One region of the Roseovarius sp. CH_XMU1461 genome, then DNA from elsewhere that is predicted to be linked to it. Evidence: riboswitches for the same ligand, from Rfam matches in the RefSeq annotation. Region 1 holds a riboswitch; each other region holds the start of a gene.
The links. A riboswitch is a leader RNA that binds a small molecule or an ion and turns the genes downstream of it on or off. The one in region 1 is predicted to bind cobalamin.

Region 1 (4,452 bases):
TCCTGTCAGGAGGGCGAAGAGCATTACCTGCAAGCTGCCGCCAAGATGCTCGACGAAGAGGCCTCGGTTCTCGCGGCCCAGATCGGACGTATCCCAGAGGCACGCATGCTGCTCATGGCGGGGTTGATGCTGGCCGACAAGACCGCCGGCATGCAGGACAAGCTGCGCGAGATGGAAGACAAGCTCGCCGAGGCGCAATCCGAGGCGGCGCGGCTGCGCGATGCCCCGGCGCCCGAGGCCCAGCGCATCGAGGTGCCGGTCCTGCCCGAAGGCGTCACCGATGCGATGGCCGAGATGGCCGCGCGCGCCGAGGCGATGGCAGACAAGCTCGAGGCAAAGACGCAAAAGGCCGGTTGAGACCCCGCCGTGGGCCCTGCTGTGCGGGGCGCTGCGCAGGGTGAACAATCGCGGAACATCTCTTTAACTCGGGGCCGGGCTCGGCTATCTTTGCTGCCATGAGTGATTTCAGCGAATCCGACGCCTTTGACGGCGCATCCCTCTCGGCGCGCGCCATGGCGGCGCGTCCGCGTCCCTATCTCGATGGGTTGAACCCCGAACAGCGCGAAGCGGTGGAGCGGCTCGATGGGCCGGTCCTGATGCTCGCCGGGGCGGGCACCGGCAAGACCAAGGCGCTCACCAGCCGGATCGCCCATCTGCTGAGCACCGGCAGCGCCCGGCCCGATGAAATCCTCGCCGTGACCTTTACCAACAAGGCGGCGCGCGAGATGAAACATCGCGTGGCCGCCCATCTCGGCGAGGCGGTTGAGGGGATGCGCTGGCTCGGCACGTTCCATTCGATCTGCGTCAAGCTGCTGCGCCGTCATGCCGAACTGGTCGGCCTGAAATCGAATTTCACCATTCTCGACACCGACGATCAGCTGCGCTTGCTCAAGCAGTTGGTGCAGGCGGCGGGGATCGACGACAAACGCTGGCCCGCGCGTCAATTGGCCGGGGTCATCGACCAATGGAAAAACCGCGCCTGGACGCCCGACCGGGTGCCGGCCAGCGAGGCCAGCGCCTATGACGGCAAGGGTGTGGCGCTCTATACGCTCTACCAGACCCGTCTGCGCGAATTGAACGCCGTCGATTTCGGCGATCTGCTGTTGCATATGGTGGTGATCTTCCAGAGCCATCAGGACATTCTCGACCGCTATCAACGCTGGTTCCGATACATCCTCGTGGACGAGTATCAAGACACCAACGTGGCGCAATATTTGTGGCTGCGGCTCTTGGCGTCGGGGCATCGCAACATCTGCTGCGTGGGCGATGACGATCAGTCGATCTATGGCTGGCGCGGGGCAGAGGTGGGCAATATCCTGCGGTTTGAAAAGGATTTTCCCGGCGCGCATGTGGTGCGGCTCGAACAGAATTACCGCTCGACCGCGCATATTCTTGCGGCGGCGAGCGGCGTCATTGCGGGCAACAAGGGGCGGCTTGGCAAGGAGCTCTGGACCGAGGCCGAGGGTGGCGAGAAGGTGCGGCTCATCGGCCATTGGGATGGCGAGGAAGAGGCGCGCTGGATCGGCGAAGAGATCGAATCCATGCAGCGCGGCACGCGCGGGATGCGGCCCATCGGCCTCGACGATATGGCGATCCTCGTGCGGGCCAGCCACCAGATGCGGGCCTTTGAGGATCGGTTCCTGACCATCGGCATGCCCTATCGGGTGATCGGCGGGCCGCGCTTTTACGAACGTCTCGAGATCCGCGATGCGATGGCCTATTTCCGGCTGGTGGTGTCGCCGAGCGATGATCTGGCCTTTGAGCGGGTGGTCAATACGCCCAAGCGCGGGCTGGGTGACAAGGCGCAGCAGAAAATCCAGATGACGGCGCGGGAAAACGGCGTGCCGCTTCTTGAGGGCGCGCGCCTTCTGCTTGAGCAAAAGGGCCTTGGCGGCAAGGGCGGGGCAGAGCTTGGCCGGTTTGTCGAGAACATCACGCGCTGGGGGCGCATGGTGGGGGATGAGGCGATCAGCCATATCGAGCTGGCCGAGATGATCCTCGACGAGAGCGGCTATACCGAGATGTGGCAAAACGACAAGACGCCCGAAGCGCCGGGGCGGCTCGAGAACCTCAAGGAATTGGTCAAGGCCTTGGAACAGTTCGAAAATCTGCAAGGGTTTCTCGAGCATGTCAGCCTGATCATGGACAATGAACAAGAAGAGGCAGGCGAGAAGGTCAGCATCATGACGCTGCACGCGGCCAAGGGGCTCGAGTTTCCGGCGGTGTTCCTGCCGGGCTGGGAGGATGGGCTGTTTCCGTCGCAAAGATCGATGGATGAAAGCGGCCTCAAGGGCGTCGAGGAAGAGCGGCGGCTGGCCTATGTGGGGATCACCCGGGCCGAGGAAATCTGTACGATCTCCTTTGCCGGGAACCGCCGCGTCTTTGGCCAATGGCAAAGCCAATTGCCGTCGCGGTTCATCGACGAACTGCCCGAAGAGCATGTCGAGGTTCTGACGCCTCCGGGCCTTTATGGCGGCGGTTATGGCGCGGCTGGGATGGGGGTCACGGGCGATATCGAGAGCCGCGTGGCGGCGGCCGATGGCTATAATTCACCGGGCTGGAGACGGCTGCAGGCGCGGGCGAGCGAACGCCCGATCAGCCAGCCGCGCGAGAGCAAATCGAGCGTCATCGACATGCAGGCGAACAGCTCGCACACCGTGGGCGAGCGCGTGTTTCACCAGAAATTCGGCTATGGCACGATTTCCGGGATCGAAGGCGACAAGCTCGAGATTGCCTTTGAAAAGGCCGGGGTGAAAAAGGTCGTGGCGCGGTTTGTCACCGGGGCCGAGGATATTCCCTTCTAAGCGTTCAATTTTGCCGCAAATGTCGCAGGCTTGGGTCGCATCGGTGCTTTTCCGATGGGCGGATCCGCGCTAGGCTAAAGCTCTCAGGGTGCCGTCCTCGCAAGGGGCCGGAGAATTGGGAAGCCGGTGCAAGTCCGGCGCTGCCCCCGCAACGGTAAGGAGGGGTGGTTGGGCGATATGCCACTGGGCCGCGAGGCCTGGGAAGGTAGCCCGATCACAGGCCAGATGGCCGTCCACCAAGCCCGGAAACCAGCCATGAGACAACGTCAGAACCGCGGGGGGCGGCATCGGCGCAAGGCCTTGGCGCTAAGCCCTTGTCTTTGCTCGGTTTCCCTCTGCCCCATCCGGCCCGGGGTGTGGCCGGGGAGTATCGAAGACATGAGCATGACACGCATTTTGAGCGGGTTGGAGATGTGCAACGCACGCGGCGATGAGGCGCAGGCGGTGGCACGGCTTGGATTTCTGGAATGGGCCTTTACCGAACCGGGGCAGGTTACTGCAGAGACGGTTAAGGATGCGTTACGTCACCCGGCGACCAAAGCGCCGGGGAGTGCGGCGGCGCGGGCCTTTGTCGATTATCTGCGGCAGGCGGTGACCCCGCTGAGCGCCGGGCGGGCGCGGCGCGGACGGGCGCGGGCACTGCACTGAACAGGTGCGACATGCCGGGGGCGTTCAGCCCTCGGCGAGATGTTCGGCGGTGTAGTCGAAGAGCGATTTGACCTCTTCGGGCAGGGCTTTTTTCCCAGTGAACCCATAGAGATATCCCGCGATCCTATGCTGGCGCACGGCGAGCGGTTCGTTGAGGTCGAGCGCGTAATATCCGATCTGTTGATAGTAGAGAATTCGGGCGCGGATGTCGGCCTCTTCGTCCTCGTAGCCGTGGCGGAGGAACATGGCGCAGATGGCCTCTTGGCGGGTGCGGTCGTTGCGGGCCACCATGTCATGCACGCGGGCGTCGCGGCGCGACCATTCGCGGATGGCAAAATCGACGCGGTGGTTGAAAAACCGGTCGTCGAGAAAGCAGCGGAAATAGAGCGCCACCGCCTCGGTGATGGTCTGGGCGGGCAGGGTCGTGTGCCGGATAAGATGCGCGGTATTCGTTTCTTCCCAATGGGTTAGAAGCGCCTCGAGCAGATCTGTCCGATCCTTGAAATACCAGTAGAAGGACGAGCGCGACACGCCGAGCCGGTTGGACAGGGTGAGGATCTTGACCTCGCTGACCCCGTCTTCGATCAGGATGGCGCGGGCCGCTTCGAGCCAGTCGTCGCGGGTGGCTTTGACATGCGTTGGCTGGCTCGTCTCGGCGCTGTCGTCGGGCATGATTGTCCTGTCAAATGGAGGGTCGGTAACCTGTCGGTATTGCGTCGGTAACACGACAGTGGCGATTTCGGAAGCTGATGCGGGGCGCAGGGTCAGCTTTCGGGCGGTGCGCCCCCGGCCTCCGAAAGCCGCGCGACGCGCTCGCGGAAGGCGGCGAGCCGGTCGGCCGGTCCGACATCTTCGGGGGCGTCATGGACGATCTCCTGCCATTTCGCGGTGGCGCGGGTCGAGGCGTCGAGGCTGCCGCGTTCGGACCATGTGCCGAAATTCGACCAATCGCCGATCATCGGCGCGTAGAACTCGGTCTGATAGCGTTCCATCGTGTGGC
Region 2 (4,452 bases), 110 kb from region 1:
TGCCCTCGGGACCGGCGTCGGGATCGTCTTCGGGTGGCCCCCACGCGGCGGCGAGCGCCTCTTGCAGGGGCTGCGGCAGGCGGGCGAGCGCGGCTTTATAGGCCTCCATCGGCCAGTGCAGCTGGGCCTCGGCGAGATGCTCTGCCGCAAAGCCCGTGTCGACCGCATAGCCCGCGCCCTGCAGATCCTCGAGCATGGCCGAGGCCGAGGCCAGCGCGTCGAGCCCGACGGCATGGGCCATGTTCCAATCGCGCCCCGGATAGGTCGAGAGCACGAGGCCGACGCGGCGGGCGGCGGGGGCTGTCGTGCTCAGCCGGTGCCAGCGGGCCATGCGGGCGACGATGGCCTCGATCCGGTCGGGCACGGGCCGGTGCAGGGCGCGGGAAAATTCGAGATCGGGGTCGCGGGCTGCGGGTTCCTTGAAGGAGGCGACGCCTGCGAAAATCCGGCCATCGACCTCGGGCAGCACCACATGCATGGCGAGATCGGCGGGCGAGAGACCGCGTTCGGCCTCGGCCCAGGCGTCCTGGGTCGAGGTGGCGAGCGCCACCTGAAACACCGGCACGCCTGCGGCATCAAGGGGCGAGGCCCCCTCTGCCCCGCGCCCGGAAAAGGCCGTGGCGTTGACGATCATCGCGGGCGCGAGGGCGGCCACCTGATCACGGAGCCAGTCGCGGGTGCCGGGGGATTTGAGCGAGGGCGCAAAGAGGCCGAGCGGCGCAAAGCCTTGGGATTGCAGGGATTTGAACAGCGCCTCGATGGGCGCGAGATCGGCGGCGACGAGATAGGAGCGGTAGAAAACCACCAGCACACGGGGGGCGGTGCCGCCCTCCCCGGTCTCATCTGGCGCGCCGGTCCAGAGGTCGGGGGCGGCGGCGATCACGCCGTCGCGGGGCGTCCAGAGACCGGCCTCGGGGACAAGTTTCGCCCCTTTGACGGGGCCTGCGTAGAGACCGGCGGCAAGGGCCAGCTGGGCGAGCGCCGCTTGGGCCGCGACCGCGCCGCCTGCGTCGCAGAGATGCTGCAACCGGCGCAGCGTCGAGACCGGCAGGGTCGAGATCTCGTCGAGCCGGGGATCGGCGCGGCCATCGCCCGGCAGCACCGCCAGCGCGAGGCCTTTTTCCCGCGCCAGCGCCTCGATCCGTTGCAGCCCATAGGGCCAGTACGGCACGCCGCCGATGAGCCGGATCAGGATCGCCTTGGCCCCGTCGAGCGTCTGTTCGACATAGGTGTCGACCGAGAGCGGGTGTTTCAGCGCGGCGATATTGGCCAGCCGCAGATCGGGCAGCGACGAGCCTGCGTCGCGCGCCCGATGCCAGCCCGCCGCGAAAGCGCCGAGATCGGAATCCGAGAGGCTGAGCACCACCAGATCGGCCGGGCTTTGGCCCAGATCCGTCGGGGTTTCGGTCTCTTCCAACCCTTGGCTTTCGCGGAAAATGACATGCATTTCGGGGGCTTACCCTCTCGGGCCTTGATCGGACCTAGTCGGCCGCTGCGGTTTCAGGGATGAGCACGGCGCGGATGGCGGCGCTGTTGATGTCGTCATGTTCGGCGATGACCACGAGGCGGCCTTGACGGGCCTCGCCGGCCTCCCACATGCGGTCATATTGGTGCCGCACGCGGGCGCCCACGGCCTGCACCAGAAGGCGCATCGGCTTGCCTTTGACGGCGGCGTAGCCCTTGACGCGGAGGATGTTCTGGCTGCGGGCCAGATCCTCGATCCGGGCGGTGAGCGCCTCGGGGCTGTCCAGTTCCGGCAGGTCAATCACGACGCTTTCGAAATCATCATGATCGTGGTCATGGGGCGTGTCGTGATGCGAGGGGCGCGCGTCGAGATCATCCTCGGCGGCGGCCTCGAGACCGAGCAGCACGCGCGGGTCGACCACGCCTTCGGCGACTTCGATCACCGGCAGCGGACGGGGCGCTTCGGCGGCGATGATCTCACGCGCCTTGGCGACGCCGTCGGGACCGGCGAGATCGGGTTTTGTCAACAAGACGAGATCGGCGCAGGAGATCTGATCCTCGAAGACCTCGGAGAGCGGGGTTTCGTGATCGATGCTTTCATCGGCCAGACGCTGGGCATCCACGGCGGCCACATTGGGGGCAAAGCGACCGGCGGCCACGGCTTCGGCATCGGCCAGGGCGATGACGCCATCGACGGTGATCTTGGAGCGGATATCGGGCCAGTCGAACGCCTTGAGCAGCGGTTTCGGCAGCGCCAGACCGGAGGTTTCGATCAGGATATGTTCGGGCTGCGGATCGAGCGCGATCAGCGCCTCGATGGTCGGGATGAAATCATCCGCCACGGTGCAGCAGATGCAACCATTTGCCAGCTCGAGGATATTTTCGGCCGGGCAATCCGGGATCGCGCAGGATTTGAGGATGTCGCCATCGACGCCAACATCGCCGAATTCATTGACCACCACCGCGAGCCGCTTGCCACCCGGGTTCTTCATCAGATGCGAGATGAGCGTCGTCTTGCCGGAGCCGAGAAAGCCGGTGATCACGGTGACGGGGAGTTTGGTGAGATTAGACATTGTCGTCCTCCAGGGGCGGGATGCGGGCGATGCAGTTGCGTTTGAAATGCTCGGGGCGCGTGCGCCATGGGATCAGCCCATCGGCGCTGTCGTGATAGAGCGCGGCGCCCTCGGTCAGCGTGGCGAGATGTTCGGTTTCGTCAAGATTGCCGTAGACATAGGTCCAGCGGTTCGGACCGCCGCGCAGCGCGATGGAACAGCCGTTGTCGCAGTTTTGCAGGCATTCGACGGCGCGCAGGGTGACGCCTTCGGGCAGGTCCTGGGCCGAGAGCGCATCATGCAGCGCCTGACCGGGGCGAATGCCGTCCTCGGGGGCGTCGCTGCCCCGGCGGCATTTGACACAGACCAAGAGTTCGGTGGCGTGTTTCGTCATTGGCGCGCCCTCGGGGCACGGGCCAGTAGCCCCCGCCCACCAGATCGGCAAGACATTGAAATAGAACCCATATTCTTTCCTCCGCCGGGGCACCTCGCCCGGAGCTATGCGTGACAAGAGCGCCGGACAGCGCCCTGGATGGCAGGTCTCCTGGCTTGCGGGTCATCATGGGTCGCGCCTTCCCAGCCCGAGGGCCAGTGGCATGGTGCGAGACATTCGCCGCTTACAGTTGCGAGGGCAGCCGCGGAATTGGGTCAGACCCGCACCGCGTTCCCTTTTCAGCCCGGATTCGTCCCGGGCAACCATCAGGGGCGACAATGCTCAGGACGGGGGTGCAATGTCAATTGCGGGGGCGACATCCACGGGGCGGGAAACGGCATGTGAGAGGCGGAATGCGGCGGGGCCTGCGAAAAAGCGCGGAGCCCTGTTAACCAAGGGGGATCGGCGATTTTGCCCTGTCGGTGATACGTCGGTATTGCGACGGTAAAACGACGGTGGCGATTTCCGGGGGGACGCGCCCCCCGGAGAGAGGTTACCGGAGCGCGCGTTACTCGGCGGCGAGCTCGGTGATTTCGCGGCGGAAGGGCAGCGCGTCGCCGATGTCTTCGCCGTCCAGCTCGCGGGCATAGCGGTGGCCCGCGTAGGTCGCCCAGGCGATCGGACCGGGGGCCTCGGCATCGCCGAAGAGCCGCACCGATTTGATCCCGGCATCGGCCCAGTCGGCCTCGCGCGCCAAGAGATCGTGATAGAGCCCGTCGCGGCCCTGACGCGAGGCGACCATGACCACCGCATCGGCGTCATAGCGCGTGGTTCGGCCGGTGTAGACGCAATTGCTCATGACGTGATCGGCGGCAATCTCGGTCACGCCGCGATTGAGCACGATCTCGACCCCCATCTCGACGAGGCGGGCATGGATCACCGCCTGTTCGAGCGTGTTGTTGGTCCAGTCGCTGACATAGGCCGAGGGGGTGATCAGGGTCACATCGGCACCGCGCGAGGCCAGAAGCTCGGCCAGGACACCGCCCATGTAGTAATGGTCATCGTCAAAGAGCACGATCTTGCCCTCGGGGATGGTGCCGCCCATCAGGTCGTCCGGCGTGTAGACGCGCGCGCCCTCCGCAATGGGCATCGGCACCACATGCTGACGCGAGACACCGTCGCGACGCCAGGTGGCCCCGGTGGCGATGGCGATGTTTTCGAAACCGAACTCGAGCAGGCTCTCGGCGTCGAGCTCGCTGTCGCGGTAGATCTCGACATTGGGGCGCTGCGAGAGCTGATAGTCGCGGTAATCGACCACCCGCCCCCAGGCCGAGAGGCCGGGCAGCTTGCGTTCGCGGGTCACGCGGCCGCCGATTTCGGTGCCGGCCTCGGCGATGGCCACGTCATAGCCGCGCCGGCAGAGCGCCCAGGCGGCCTCGAGCCCGGCGGGACCGGAGCCCACGACGAGGACCGATTGGCTCGCGCCCTTGGGGTTCATCTTTTCGGGGTGCCAGCCCTTGCGCCATTCTTCCATGAAGGTCGGGTTCTGGGTGCAGCGGCTGA
Region 3 (4,452 bases), on a different contig from region 1:
CCAAGACCGGCAAGGCCACCAATGTCACCATCGAACAGGAAACGCTGATGGCCGGGCTCTCCTGCGGCGAACCGTCCGAGATGGCCTGGGAAATCCTCGCCGAAGAGGCCAGCGATTTTCTCACCATCCCCGAGGCTCTCGTCGCCCCGAGCGTGCGGTTGCTGGCACGTCCGCTGGGCGGTGACCCCACCATTGAAGCGGGTGAAAGCGCCGTCGCCGGGCTCGCCGCGCTGATCGCGTCGCGCCAGGATGCCGCTTTGTCGGAAAAGCTGGGGCTCAACAGCACCTCCCGGGTGCTATTGATCGGATCCGAAGGGGTCACCGACCCGGCGATCTTCGAGATGATCATGGAGGGGCGAGATGCAGCCTAATACGCTCGACAGAGGCTTTCCCAACGCGGAATTCGAAGCCAGAACCAAACGCGCCCAGGCGCTGATGGCCAAGGACGGGCTCGACGGCCTGCTGCTGATGACCGAACCCGAGGTGCGGTATTTCACCGGTTTCCAGACCCTCTTCTGGCAGAGCCCGACCCGGCCCTGGTTCGTCTTTGTCCCGGCCGAGGGCAAACCCGTGGCCGTGATCCCTGAAATCGGCGCCGAGCTTATGCGGCGGTCCTGGCTCGACGAGGTGCGGACCTGGTCGGCCCCCGTGCCCGAGGATGACGGCGTTAGCCTTCTGACAGAATTGTTGATGCCGCTCGCCCGAGCGAAGTCCCGTTTGGGGGTGCTCAAGGGCCATGAAACGCTGCTTCGGATGCCGTTGGGCGACTGGGAACGGCTGCTCGCCGCCCTGCCCGGGCTCGAGATCGCGGATGCCACCGGGCTTGTTCAGGGGCTCCGCATGGTCAAGACACCCGCCGAGATCGAAAAGCTCGCCCATATCTGCGCTATCGGCTCGGCCACCTTCGAGCAGGTTCCCGAAATGGTGAGCGAGGGGCTTCCCTTCGAAGAGCTGTTCCGCCGCTTCCGCCGCGAAGCGCTGGCGCAGGGCGCGGATGACGCCCCCTATGTGGTCGGCGCAGCGGATCAGGGAGGCTATGCCGATTGCATCTCGCCGCCTTCGCGCCGCCCGCTGAGCGCAGGCGATGTGCTGATGCTCGACACCGGCTGTGTCTGGGATGGCTACTACTGCGATTTCGACCGGAACTGGGCCATCGGCCACGCCGATGACAATGCCCGACGCGCCTATGACGTGCTGTGGCGTGCCACCGAGGCCGGGCTCGACGCCGCGCGGCCGGGCAATAGCTGTCATGACCTGTTTTCCGCCATGACCGCAGTCATTTCCGAATTGGACGACAGCGGTGGTGACATCGGCCGGCTAGGTCACGGGTTGGGCATGCAATTGACGGAACAGCCCTCGCATATGGCCGGCGTCGACACGTTGCTGCAGGAGAACATGGTGCTGACCTTGGAGCCCTCGCTCTCCTACGGGGATGGGTGGATGATGGTTCATGAGGAAAACATCGTCGTGACGCCCGAGGGCGGCCGCCTCCTGACCAAACGCGCCGCCCCCGAACTGCCGGTGATCTGATCTCGGCGGGGGGCGGGAAACTGGCCCCCGTTGGATTTGGGCAGCAGCCTGAATAATGGCTCCCCGGCCATCAGGCCAAGCTTTTATTATTGAGAATAATGATGGCTCAGGCTTAGCAGCCCCAGGAGGGGCTTGTGATGAGACAGCCCTGTCGCTCAAGACCTCCGTCCGATCGGCGCATTTCATTCTAAGCACGCATGTCGACTGCTTATCGGCGATGCCTCTGTTTAGCATCTGCCACAGGCCCAGCTCGGGCCCTCCAAAGGTGCAACCGCTTGATTCCGTCTTCCCTAGGTTGATGATCTGCGATATAGCATTTCGCACTTCGGTCTGGATCATCGTGATCTGGATAATAGGGAATACGGTGCGGCAAGATCTGTGATCTGCCAAGGCCGTAACTGCCCCCGCAACTGTAAGCGGTAAGCGAAGTCGGAAATTGTCACTGCTGTGAACACCACAGTGGGAAGACCCGACCGAGCCTCGACCCGCGAGTCAGGAGACCTGCCGAAGGGATCACCCAGTCCGGGCGCGGGGCGCGTCATGGCCTACGGACCTTCCGTCGTGGTGGCATTTGCACCGCTGACGGTTTGTTTTCTTCCGTCAGTTAATTCAACGACTGCCGCGATTGTCGCGGTTGGAGGATTAATTATGACACGCTATTCCATAGCGCCCTTAACGGCGAGCATTGCTGTTTTCGCAGCTCCGGCCTTTGCACAGGAGCTTACCTTTAATCTTGAGCCGATCATCGTTCAAGTTTCCTCTCTGTTGCCTGTCGAACAGACCCATACCGGCGCAAATATCGAGATATTGGAAGGGGCTGAGGCGGGGCAGAACGACACCCGCGTGATCGACCGGCTCGCACGCCTTCCCGGTGTGAACCTGATCAGTAATGGTGGCTTGGGGGCGCTGAGTACGATCCAGGTGCGCGGGTTGCCTGCGCGTTATGTCGGGGTGCACATCAATGGTATTGATGTGTCCGACCCATCGGGCACACAAAATCAGTTTAACTTTGGCGGGTTCACCGCTTCTGGGGTCGAACGTATTGAACTGCTCAAAGGGTCGCAGTCGGCTATTTTCGGATCGGAGGCGATTGCCGGTGTCGTCAATATCACGACCTTTGAGCCTTCCGAGCTCGGCTTTTCAGGCCGCGCGCAAGCGGAGGCCGGCAGTTTCGATACCTACAGTGGATCGTTGAGCCTCGGACATAGAACCGAGCGCGGCTTTGTCGCCCTCAGCTATGGGCGTATGGAATCGGAGGGAATCTCAGCGCAGTCCTTCAATACGGAAAATGACGGGTTCGAACAATCCACGCTTCACCTCACCGGGGAATATGTCGTTACCGATGCCGTCACGGTGGGCGGCGCTTTGCTCTATCGCGATGGTCGGAGCGAGTTTGATCGCTCCGCCTTCGCGCTGGATTCGTCTGGAACGTTGTCCTCGAAAGAACGCGGTGCGCGCCTTTTTACCGAGCTCAATACGGGGGCGATCACGCATACGCTCAGCTATGCCTATTTCGATATCGACCGCAAAGATCCCGGTGGCGCGACCCCGCGGTTCAAAGGCGAACGCTGGTCGCTTTCCTATTTGGGCAGCGCCCAACTGACCGCGTCGGCATCGCTCAATCTTGGTCTCGACCACACGCAGGAAGAGGTCAATTCCGGCACGGTCCGTGGCTCTGAAGACAATACCAGCATCATGGCTGAGCTGTTGATCAGCCCGTCAGATCAGGTCGATCTGTCAGCCTCGTTGCGTCACGATGAAAACTCGAGCTTTGGTGGTCAGGTTACGGGGCGCCTGACGGCTGTTTACCGCCCGCAGGACGATCTTGCGGTACGTGCTTCGGTCGGTACGGGGTATCGCGCGCCCTCCTTGTACGAAAGATTCAGCGCCTTCGGCGACCCATCTTTGCAGCCCGAGCATAGCTTGAGCTATGAGCTCGGCGTCGAAAAGACATTCGTTGGGCGCGGCTCGATAAAGGCAACCCTGTTCTATACCGATGTCGAAGACCTGATTGATTATGACCCGGCCGCTGTCGCCTGTGGCAGCGGCTTTGGTTGTTACAATCAGGTGCCTGGCACAACCACCTCTAAGGGGATCGAGCTGTCGGGTCTGTACTCGATGTCAGAACGGTTTTCGCTCTATATGGCCTGAGCGTGTTGCACAAATCGTTTCCGATGCGTAGCTGGTCCTTTGATTTGACTGCGGGATGCTGGGATGCCTTTCAAATTCAACGCGTCGCGGCGGGATAAGTTTGCGAAGGCAAAGTACCGTGTGACGAACTGGGCCGAATACAACGAGGCGCTCCGCCAGCGTGGTGACGTGACGGTCTGGTTCAGCGAAGACGCGGTGTCTCGGTGGTGCGCAGTGCGCTCCGGCAAGCGCGGTGGTCAACAACGATATTCTGATCTGTCGATTGAGACCTGCTTGACCTTGCGCGCCGTGTTCGGCTTACCGCTTCGCCAAACGCAGGGCTTTGTCCGCAGTCTGCTGCGGCTCATGCAGACGGACCTCCCCGTGCCGGATTTTTCGACGCTTTGCCGGCGTGCGCCATCGCTTCAGATCGCGCCCGACACCCGGACAGCCAGTGGTCCGATCGCGCTGGTTGTGGACAGCACAGGGCTGCGTGTCCACGGTGGCCGCGAGTGGATGCGTGAGAAGCACGGGCTGCCGAAGGCCCGCAAGATATGGCGCAAGCTGCATATCGGCTACGATCTGGAGAGCGGCGAGCTTGTGGCGTCCTGCCTGACACCCCAGCAGGTCGGGGACACCGGCGCTCTGCCCGACCTTCTTGCCGAGGTGTCCGGTCCGGTGCGCCGTTTCATCGGTGACGGGGCTTATGATGGTGTACCAACCGCCGCGACCATCCGGCACGCGTTTGGCCCGGATGTCGAGCTGATTATTCCGCCGCCGAAGAACGCCGTT
Region 4 (4,452 bases), on a different contig from region 1:
GGAGGCGGCGGGTCTTCGGCCGGTGGCCGAGGCCGTGGGAGATTACACGGTGGATGGCGGCCATGCGGCGGCGCGGGCGCTGTTGCAGGGGGCGGGCGAGATTGACGCGCTCATCTGTGGCAATGACGCGATGGCCATCGGGGCGCTGTCGGCGGCGCGGGAGATCGGGCGGGCGGTGCCCGGCGATCTGGCGGTGATCGGGTTCGACGATATCGACATGGCGCGCTGGACCTGTTTCGACCTCACAACCGTGCGCAACCCGATCGACGCGGCGGTGCGCGAGATCCTGCGCCTTCTGGAGGCGCGGCTCGGCGATCCGGGCAAGGCGGATGAGACGGTGTTTGTCGATCCGGTGGTGAAGCCGCGCGGCACCCATTGAGGCGCGGGCCCAAGGCTCAGCTTCGGCGCAGGCAGGCGGGCAGGAAGTCAATCACCGGGCCGACAGGTTGATAGGGGGCGAAGCGCGCGACATAGGCGGTGCCGCCGACATCGGTGACGCGCATGACGATGTCGCGGGCAGTGGCGACCTTGTTGAGGAACCAGACCGAGGACCAATCGTGATTGGCGTTCTGCATCCGCGGATTGAGCAGGGTCGCGAATTTATAGAGCCCCCCTGCCCCGCCGAGATCGACGAGATGATCGCGGTAGCCTGCCGCCCGTTCCCAGACTAAGCGGTGCACATCCTTGTCGTCGATGCGCATTTCGACCAGCGACAGCGCCACCTTGGTGGTGCTGGTGTCGTTGCGGAAGGAAATGTCGGGATTGTGCAGCACGGCGCGGAGCTGACCCTTGTCGCAGAAGAAATTGATCGCGAGATTGGCGCGCGGTTCGACGGATGTCGCGCGGATGATGATGCTGTTGTTCGATTTTTTGGTGATCGGATCGGTGGCGGAATTGAAGATCCAGCTCTTGTTGCTCGGGCGCGGGGTCGGGGTGGGTTTTTTCTTGTCAGATCCGGTCGGGGCCGTCGCGGTCAGGGTGAAGGCGATGCTGTGTTTGGCGGGCAGGTAGTGGGCCGCGATCAGCGCCTGTTCGAGGTCGGCATCATTGCGGAAGACCGGCGCCTGGCCGTCATCGAAATCGAGCTTCAACAGATGGGTGCGCGCGGCGATGGCCTGAGCCTCTTTGGGGGTCCAGAGCGTCAGGCTCCGTTTGTTGAGAATGATCAAACGGTAGTCATCGCCGCGCAGGGGCGCGATGAAGTTGATCATGTAGAAGGTCTGACGCTTGCCGGTGGTCTTGTCCTTTTTGCCTTGGCTCTCGATCACGGCGGCGAGCACGCCGGGGGCCTTGGGCGAGGTCTCGAAGCGCAGCGGCGAGATCTCGACGGATTTGCCGGTGCGGATCTCATAGCCTCGGCCGGCGCGGCGCAGGCTTGAGAGGGTGAAATAGGGTTCGAAATCGTCCAGATCGAAGACGGAGTCGGCGCTGCGTGTCACCTGCGGGTAGCGCCAGCTTGTCGGCAGGTCGGGGCGGGCCTCTTGCAGCGACAGTCGCTCATAGGAGAACCCGCCGGGAAAGCAGCCCGGAAGCCAGAGGATGAGGAGAAGGAAAACAGTCCAGGGAAACCGGGAAAAGAACGTCATGGGGCCCTCCTGCGGGAAGGTGCGAAATAAGATTAGCCTATCATGATTCGGTATTTCCCCAAAATTCCATGCGGCTTGGCGCGCAGGCGCACAGCTGGGCCGGTGGCGGCCCGGCGCGAAAATCGGGCCCCTGCGGTCATCGCGGTTGACGGGGGGGCAAAAATCGGGTGTCACTGCGGCGTCGGTTTTCGATGGAAACTAATAGGGAATCCGCGGCGTCCAGCAGGGCGTCAACCGGAACTGCCCCCGCAACTGTAGGCGGCGAGCTGCATCTTCAGAACCACTGGGCCGAGGTCTGGGAAGGGAAGATGACGCCATGAGCCGTGAGTCAGGAGACCTGCCGACGCATAACCTGAAACCGGGCGGGGTGGCCCGGGGCGGGGGTTTGGCGTGGTCTCGAGGCCCGGTGCGCGGCACCAGGCAGGGACCACCGGCAGATGCCCTTTCCTGCTCCTCCTGTGTCCGGCAAGACCGAGGAGTCTAGCTATGAAGAACTACCTGATTGCGCCCGGGGTGCTGGCGCTTGGGATGGGCAGCGCGGTGATGGCCGAGGCCGAAACCCGCTATCCGCTTACCATCGAGAATTGCGGGCACGAGCTGCGCTTTGATGCGGCGCCGGCGCGCACGGTCACGGTGGGGCAATCGACCACCGAGATCCTCTATCTGCTCGGGCTGGGCGAGACGGTGCAGGGCACTTCGGTCTGGTTCAACCCGGTGCTGCCGGAGTTCGAAAGCCTGAACGCCGGGATCGAGCGGCTGGCCGACAATGACCCGAGTTTCGAGAGCATCGTCAACAAGCGGCCCGAGCTGGTGACCGTCATGTATGAATGGCATATCGGTCAGGAAGGCATCGTCGGCACGCGCGAGATGTTCCATGAGGTTGGCGTGCCGACCTATGTGATGCCCACCGATTGCGAGAGCAAGGACAACCTTGTCGGCGGCGATGGCACGCGGTCCGAGCTGTTCGCGACAGAGCAGCTCTATAAGGGGATCGCGCAGTTGGCGGAGATCTATGACGTCGGGGCGCGCGGGGCCGAGCTGGTGGCCGAGCTGCAGGCGGCGGAGGCCGAGGCGGTGGCCAAGGCGGAGGCGCTCGACCTGCCCGAGGGGGTGTCGGGGCTGTTTTGGTTCTCGTCGGCGGATCTCGACATCGATCCCTATGTGGCGGGGCGGAAGGGCGTGCCGGCCTATATGATGGACAAGCTCGGGGTCGAGAATGTGGTGACCTCGGATGAGGAATGGCCGACCGTCGGCTGGGAGACGCTGGCCAAGGCCGATCCGACCTTTATCGTGATCGCCGAGATGGACCGCCGCCGGTTTCCCGCCGATGACGTGGAGAAGAAGCGTGAGTTTCTGACCACCGACCCGGTGGCGCGCGAGATGACGGCGGTGAAGGAAGGCCGGATCATCACCATCGACGCCCATGCGATGAGCCCGACGGTGCGGGCCATTCATGTGCTGGGCACGATTGCCGAGGCGCTGGCGGGTTACGATCTGCAATGAGCCAGGCCGTCGCCATGCCCCGGCATCGGTCGGCCCTGCATTGGGCGGTGCTTGCGCTGCCCGTGCTGCTGATCGCGCTGATGCTCGGCACGGCGCTGGGCGAGACGCGCATTCCGTTTGACGTGGTGCTCAAGGTGCTGGCCAACAAGCTCTTTGGGGCGGGCTATGCGGTGGACCGGATCGACACGGGGATCGTGTGGAATTACCGGCTGGCGCGGGCCTTGGTGGCGGCGTGCTGTGGCGCGGGGCTGGCGCTGGCGGGGGTGGTGCTGCAGGCGCTGCTGCGCAATGCGCTGGCCGATCCCTACCTTCTGGGCATTTCGGCGGGGGCCTCGACCGGCGCTGTGGCGGTGACGGTGGTGGGCCTTGGCGGCGGGGCGATTTCAATGTCGGCGGGGGCCTTTACCGGGGCGCTCTTGGCGTTTGGATTTGTCGCGGCGCTGGCGCATCTGGCGGGCGGCGGCACCGGGCTTCGCGCCGCTGGGGTGATCGTGCTGGCGGGCATTGCGGGCTCGCAGCTTTTCAATGCGATCACCGCCTTTCTCATCGCGAAATCGGCCAATGCGGAACAGGCGCGGGGCATCATGTTCTGGCTCTTGGGAAACCTCAGCGGGGTGCGCTGGATCGATGTGACGAGCGTGGTGCCGGCCACGGTCATTGGCGTGGCGGTTTGTCTCGCGCATGTGCGCACGCTCGATGCGTTCACCTTTGGCGCGGACAGCGCCGCGTCGCTTGGCATTTCGGTGCGGCGGGCGCAGGTGGTTCTCATTGGGGTGGCGGCGCTGGTGACGGCGGTGATCGTGTCGATCGTCGGCTCGATCGGCTTTGTCGGGCTGGTGATCCCGCATGCGATGCGGATGCTCGTTGGCACGCGGCACGGGCAGCTTGTCCCGGCCTCGGCGCTGGCGGGGGCGGTGTTTCTCATTGCGGCGGATGTGATTTCGCGGGTGATCATCCCCGGGCAGGTTCTGCCCATCGGGGTGGTGACGGCGCTGGTCGGCGCGCCGGTCTTTGCGCTCATCCTGATCGGGCGGAGGGGGGCGGCATGACGCTGGCGTGTGACAATCTCGGCTGGTCGGTCAAGGGCACGCAGATCGTCGAGGGGGTGAGCCTTGCCGCCGCGCCGGGCGAGATGCTCGGGCTGATCGGGCCGAACGGGTCGGGCAAATCGACGTTGTTGCGGATGCTGGCGGGGCTGACCCAGCCGAGCGCGGGTCAGGTCACGCTCAAGGGGCGGCCGATGGCCGGGATGCGGCGGCGCGAGATTGCGCAGAGCCTTGCCCTTGTCGAGCAATATGCCGAAGCGGGCGAGCGTATTCGGGTGCGCAACGCGGTCGAGCTTGGCCGGACGCCGTTTCTGTCG

Region 2: linked by a shared signal. The riboswitch ahead of WA237_RS14645 (DUF1636 family protein) and the one ahead of WA237_RS15180 (hypothetical protein) in region 1 are both predicted to bind cobalamin.
Region 3: linked by a shared signal. The riboswitch ahead of WA237_RS17140 (TonB-dependent receptor plug domain-containing protein) and the one ahead of WA237_RS15180 (hypothetical protein) in region 1 are both predicted to bind cobalamin.
Region 4: linked by a shared signal. The riboswitch ahead of WA237_RS17835 (ABC transporter substrate-binding protein) and the one ahead of WA237_RS15180 (hypothetical protein) in region 1 are both predicted to bind cobalamin.

The regions. Positions count from the first base shown of each region.
Region 1 is NZ_JAYMDV010000005.1:189,264-193,715, forward strand. Features, by position in the region: gene WA237_RS15170 (cell division protein ZapA) at 1-357, shown strand, start outside; gene WA237_RS15175 (ATP-dependent helicase) at 456-2,804, shown strand; cobalamin riboswitch at 2,874-3,076, shown strand; gene WA237_RS15180 (hypothetical protein) at 3,189-3,452, shown strand; gene WA237_RS15185 (TetR/AcrR family transcriptional regulator) at 3,477-4,124, opposite strand; gene WA237_RS15190 (trimethylamine methyltransferase family protein) at 4,217-4,452, opposite strand, start outside.
Region 2 is NZ_JAYMDV010000005.1:78,076-82,527, reverse strand. Features, by position in the region: gene cobN (cobaltochelatase subunit CobN) at 1-1,447, opposite strand, end outside; gene cobW (cobalamin biosynthesis protein CobW) at 1,482-2,537, opposite strand; gene WA237_RS14645 (DUF1636 family protein) at 2,530-2,910, opposite strand; cobalamin riboswitch at 3,034-3,232, opposite strand; gene WA237_RS14640 (oxidoreductase) at 3,458-4,452, opposite strand, start outside.
Region 3 is NZ_JAYMDV010000009.1:33,795-38,246, reverse strand. Features, by position in the region: gene WA237_RS17150 (diaminopropionate ammonia-lyase) at 1-371, shown strand, start outside; gene WA237_RS17145 (M24 family metallopeptidase) at 361-1,530, shown strand; cobalamin riboswitch at 1,840-2,053, shown strand; gene WA237_RS17140 (TonB-dependent receptor plug domain-containing protein) at 2,179-3,681, shown strand; gene WA237_RS17135 (IS5 family transposase) at 3,745-4,452, shown strand, end outside.
Region 4 is NZ_JAYMDV010000010.1:74,739-79,190, forward strand. Features, by position in the region: gene WA237_RS17825 (LacI family DNA-binding transcriptional regulator) at 1-379, shown strand, start outside; gene WA237_RS17830 (hypothetical protein) at 396-1,586, opposite strand; cobalamin riboswitch at 1,752-1,945, shown strand; gene WA237_RS17835 (ABC transporter substrate-binding protein) at 2,073-3,089, shown strand; gene WA237_RS17840 (FecCD family ABC transporter permease) at 3,086-4,138, shown strand; gene WA237_RS17845 (ABC transporter ATP-binding protein) at 4,135-4,452, shown strand, end outside.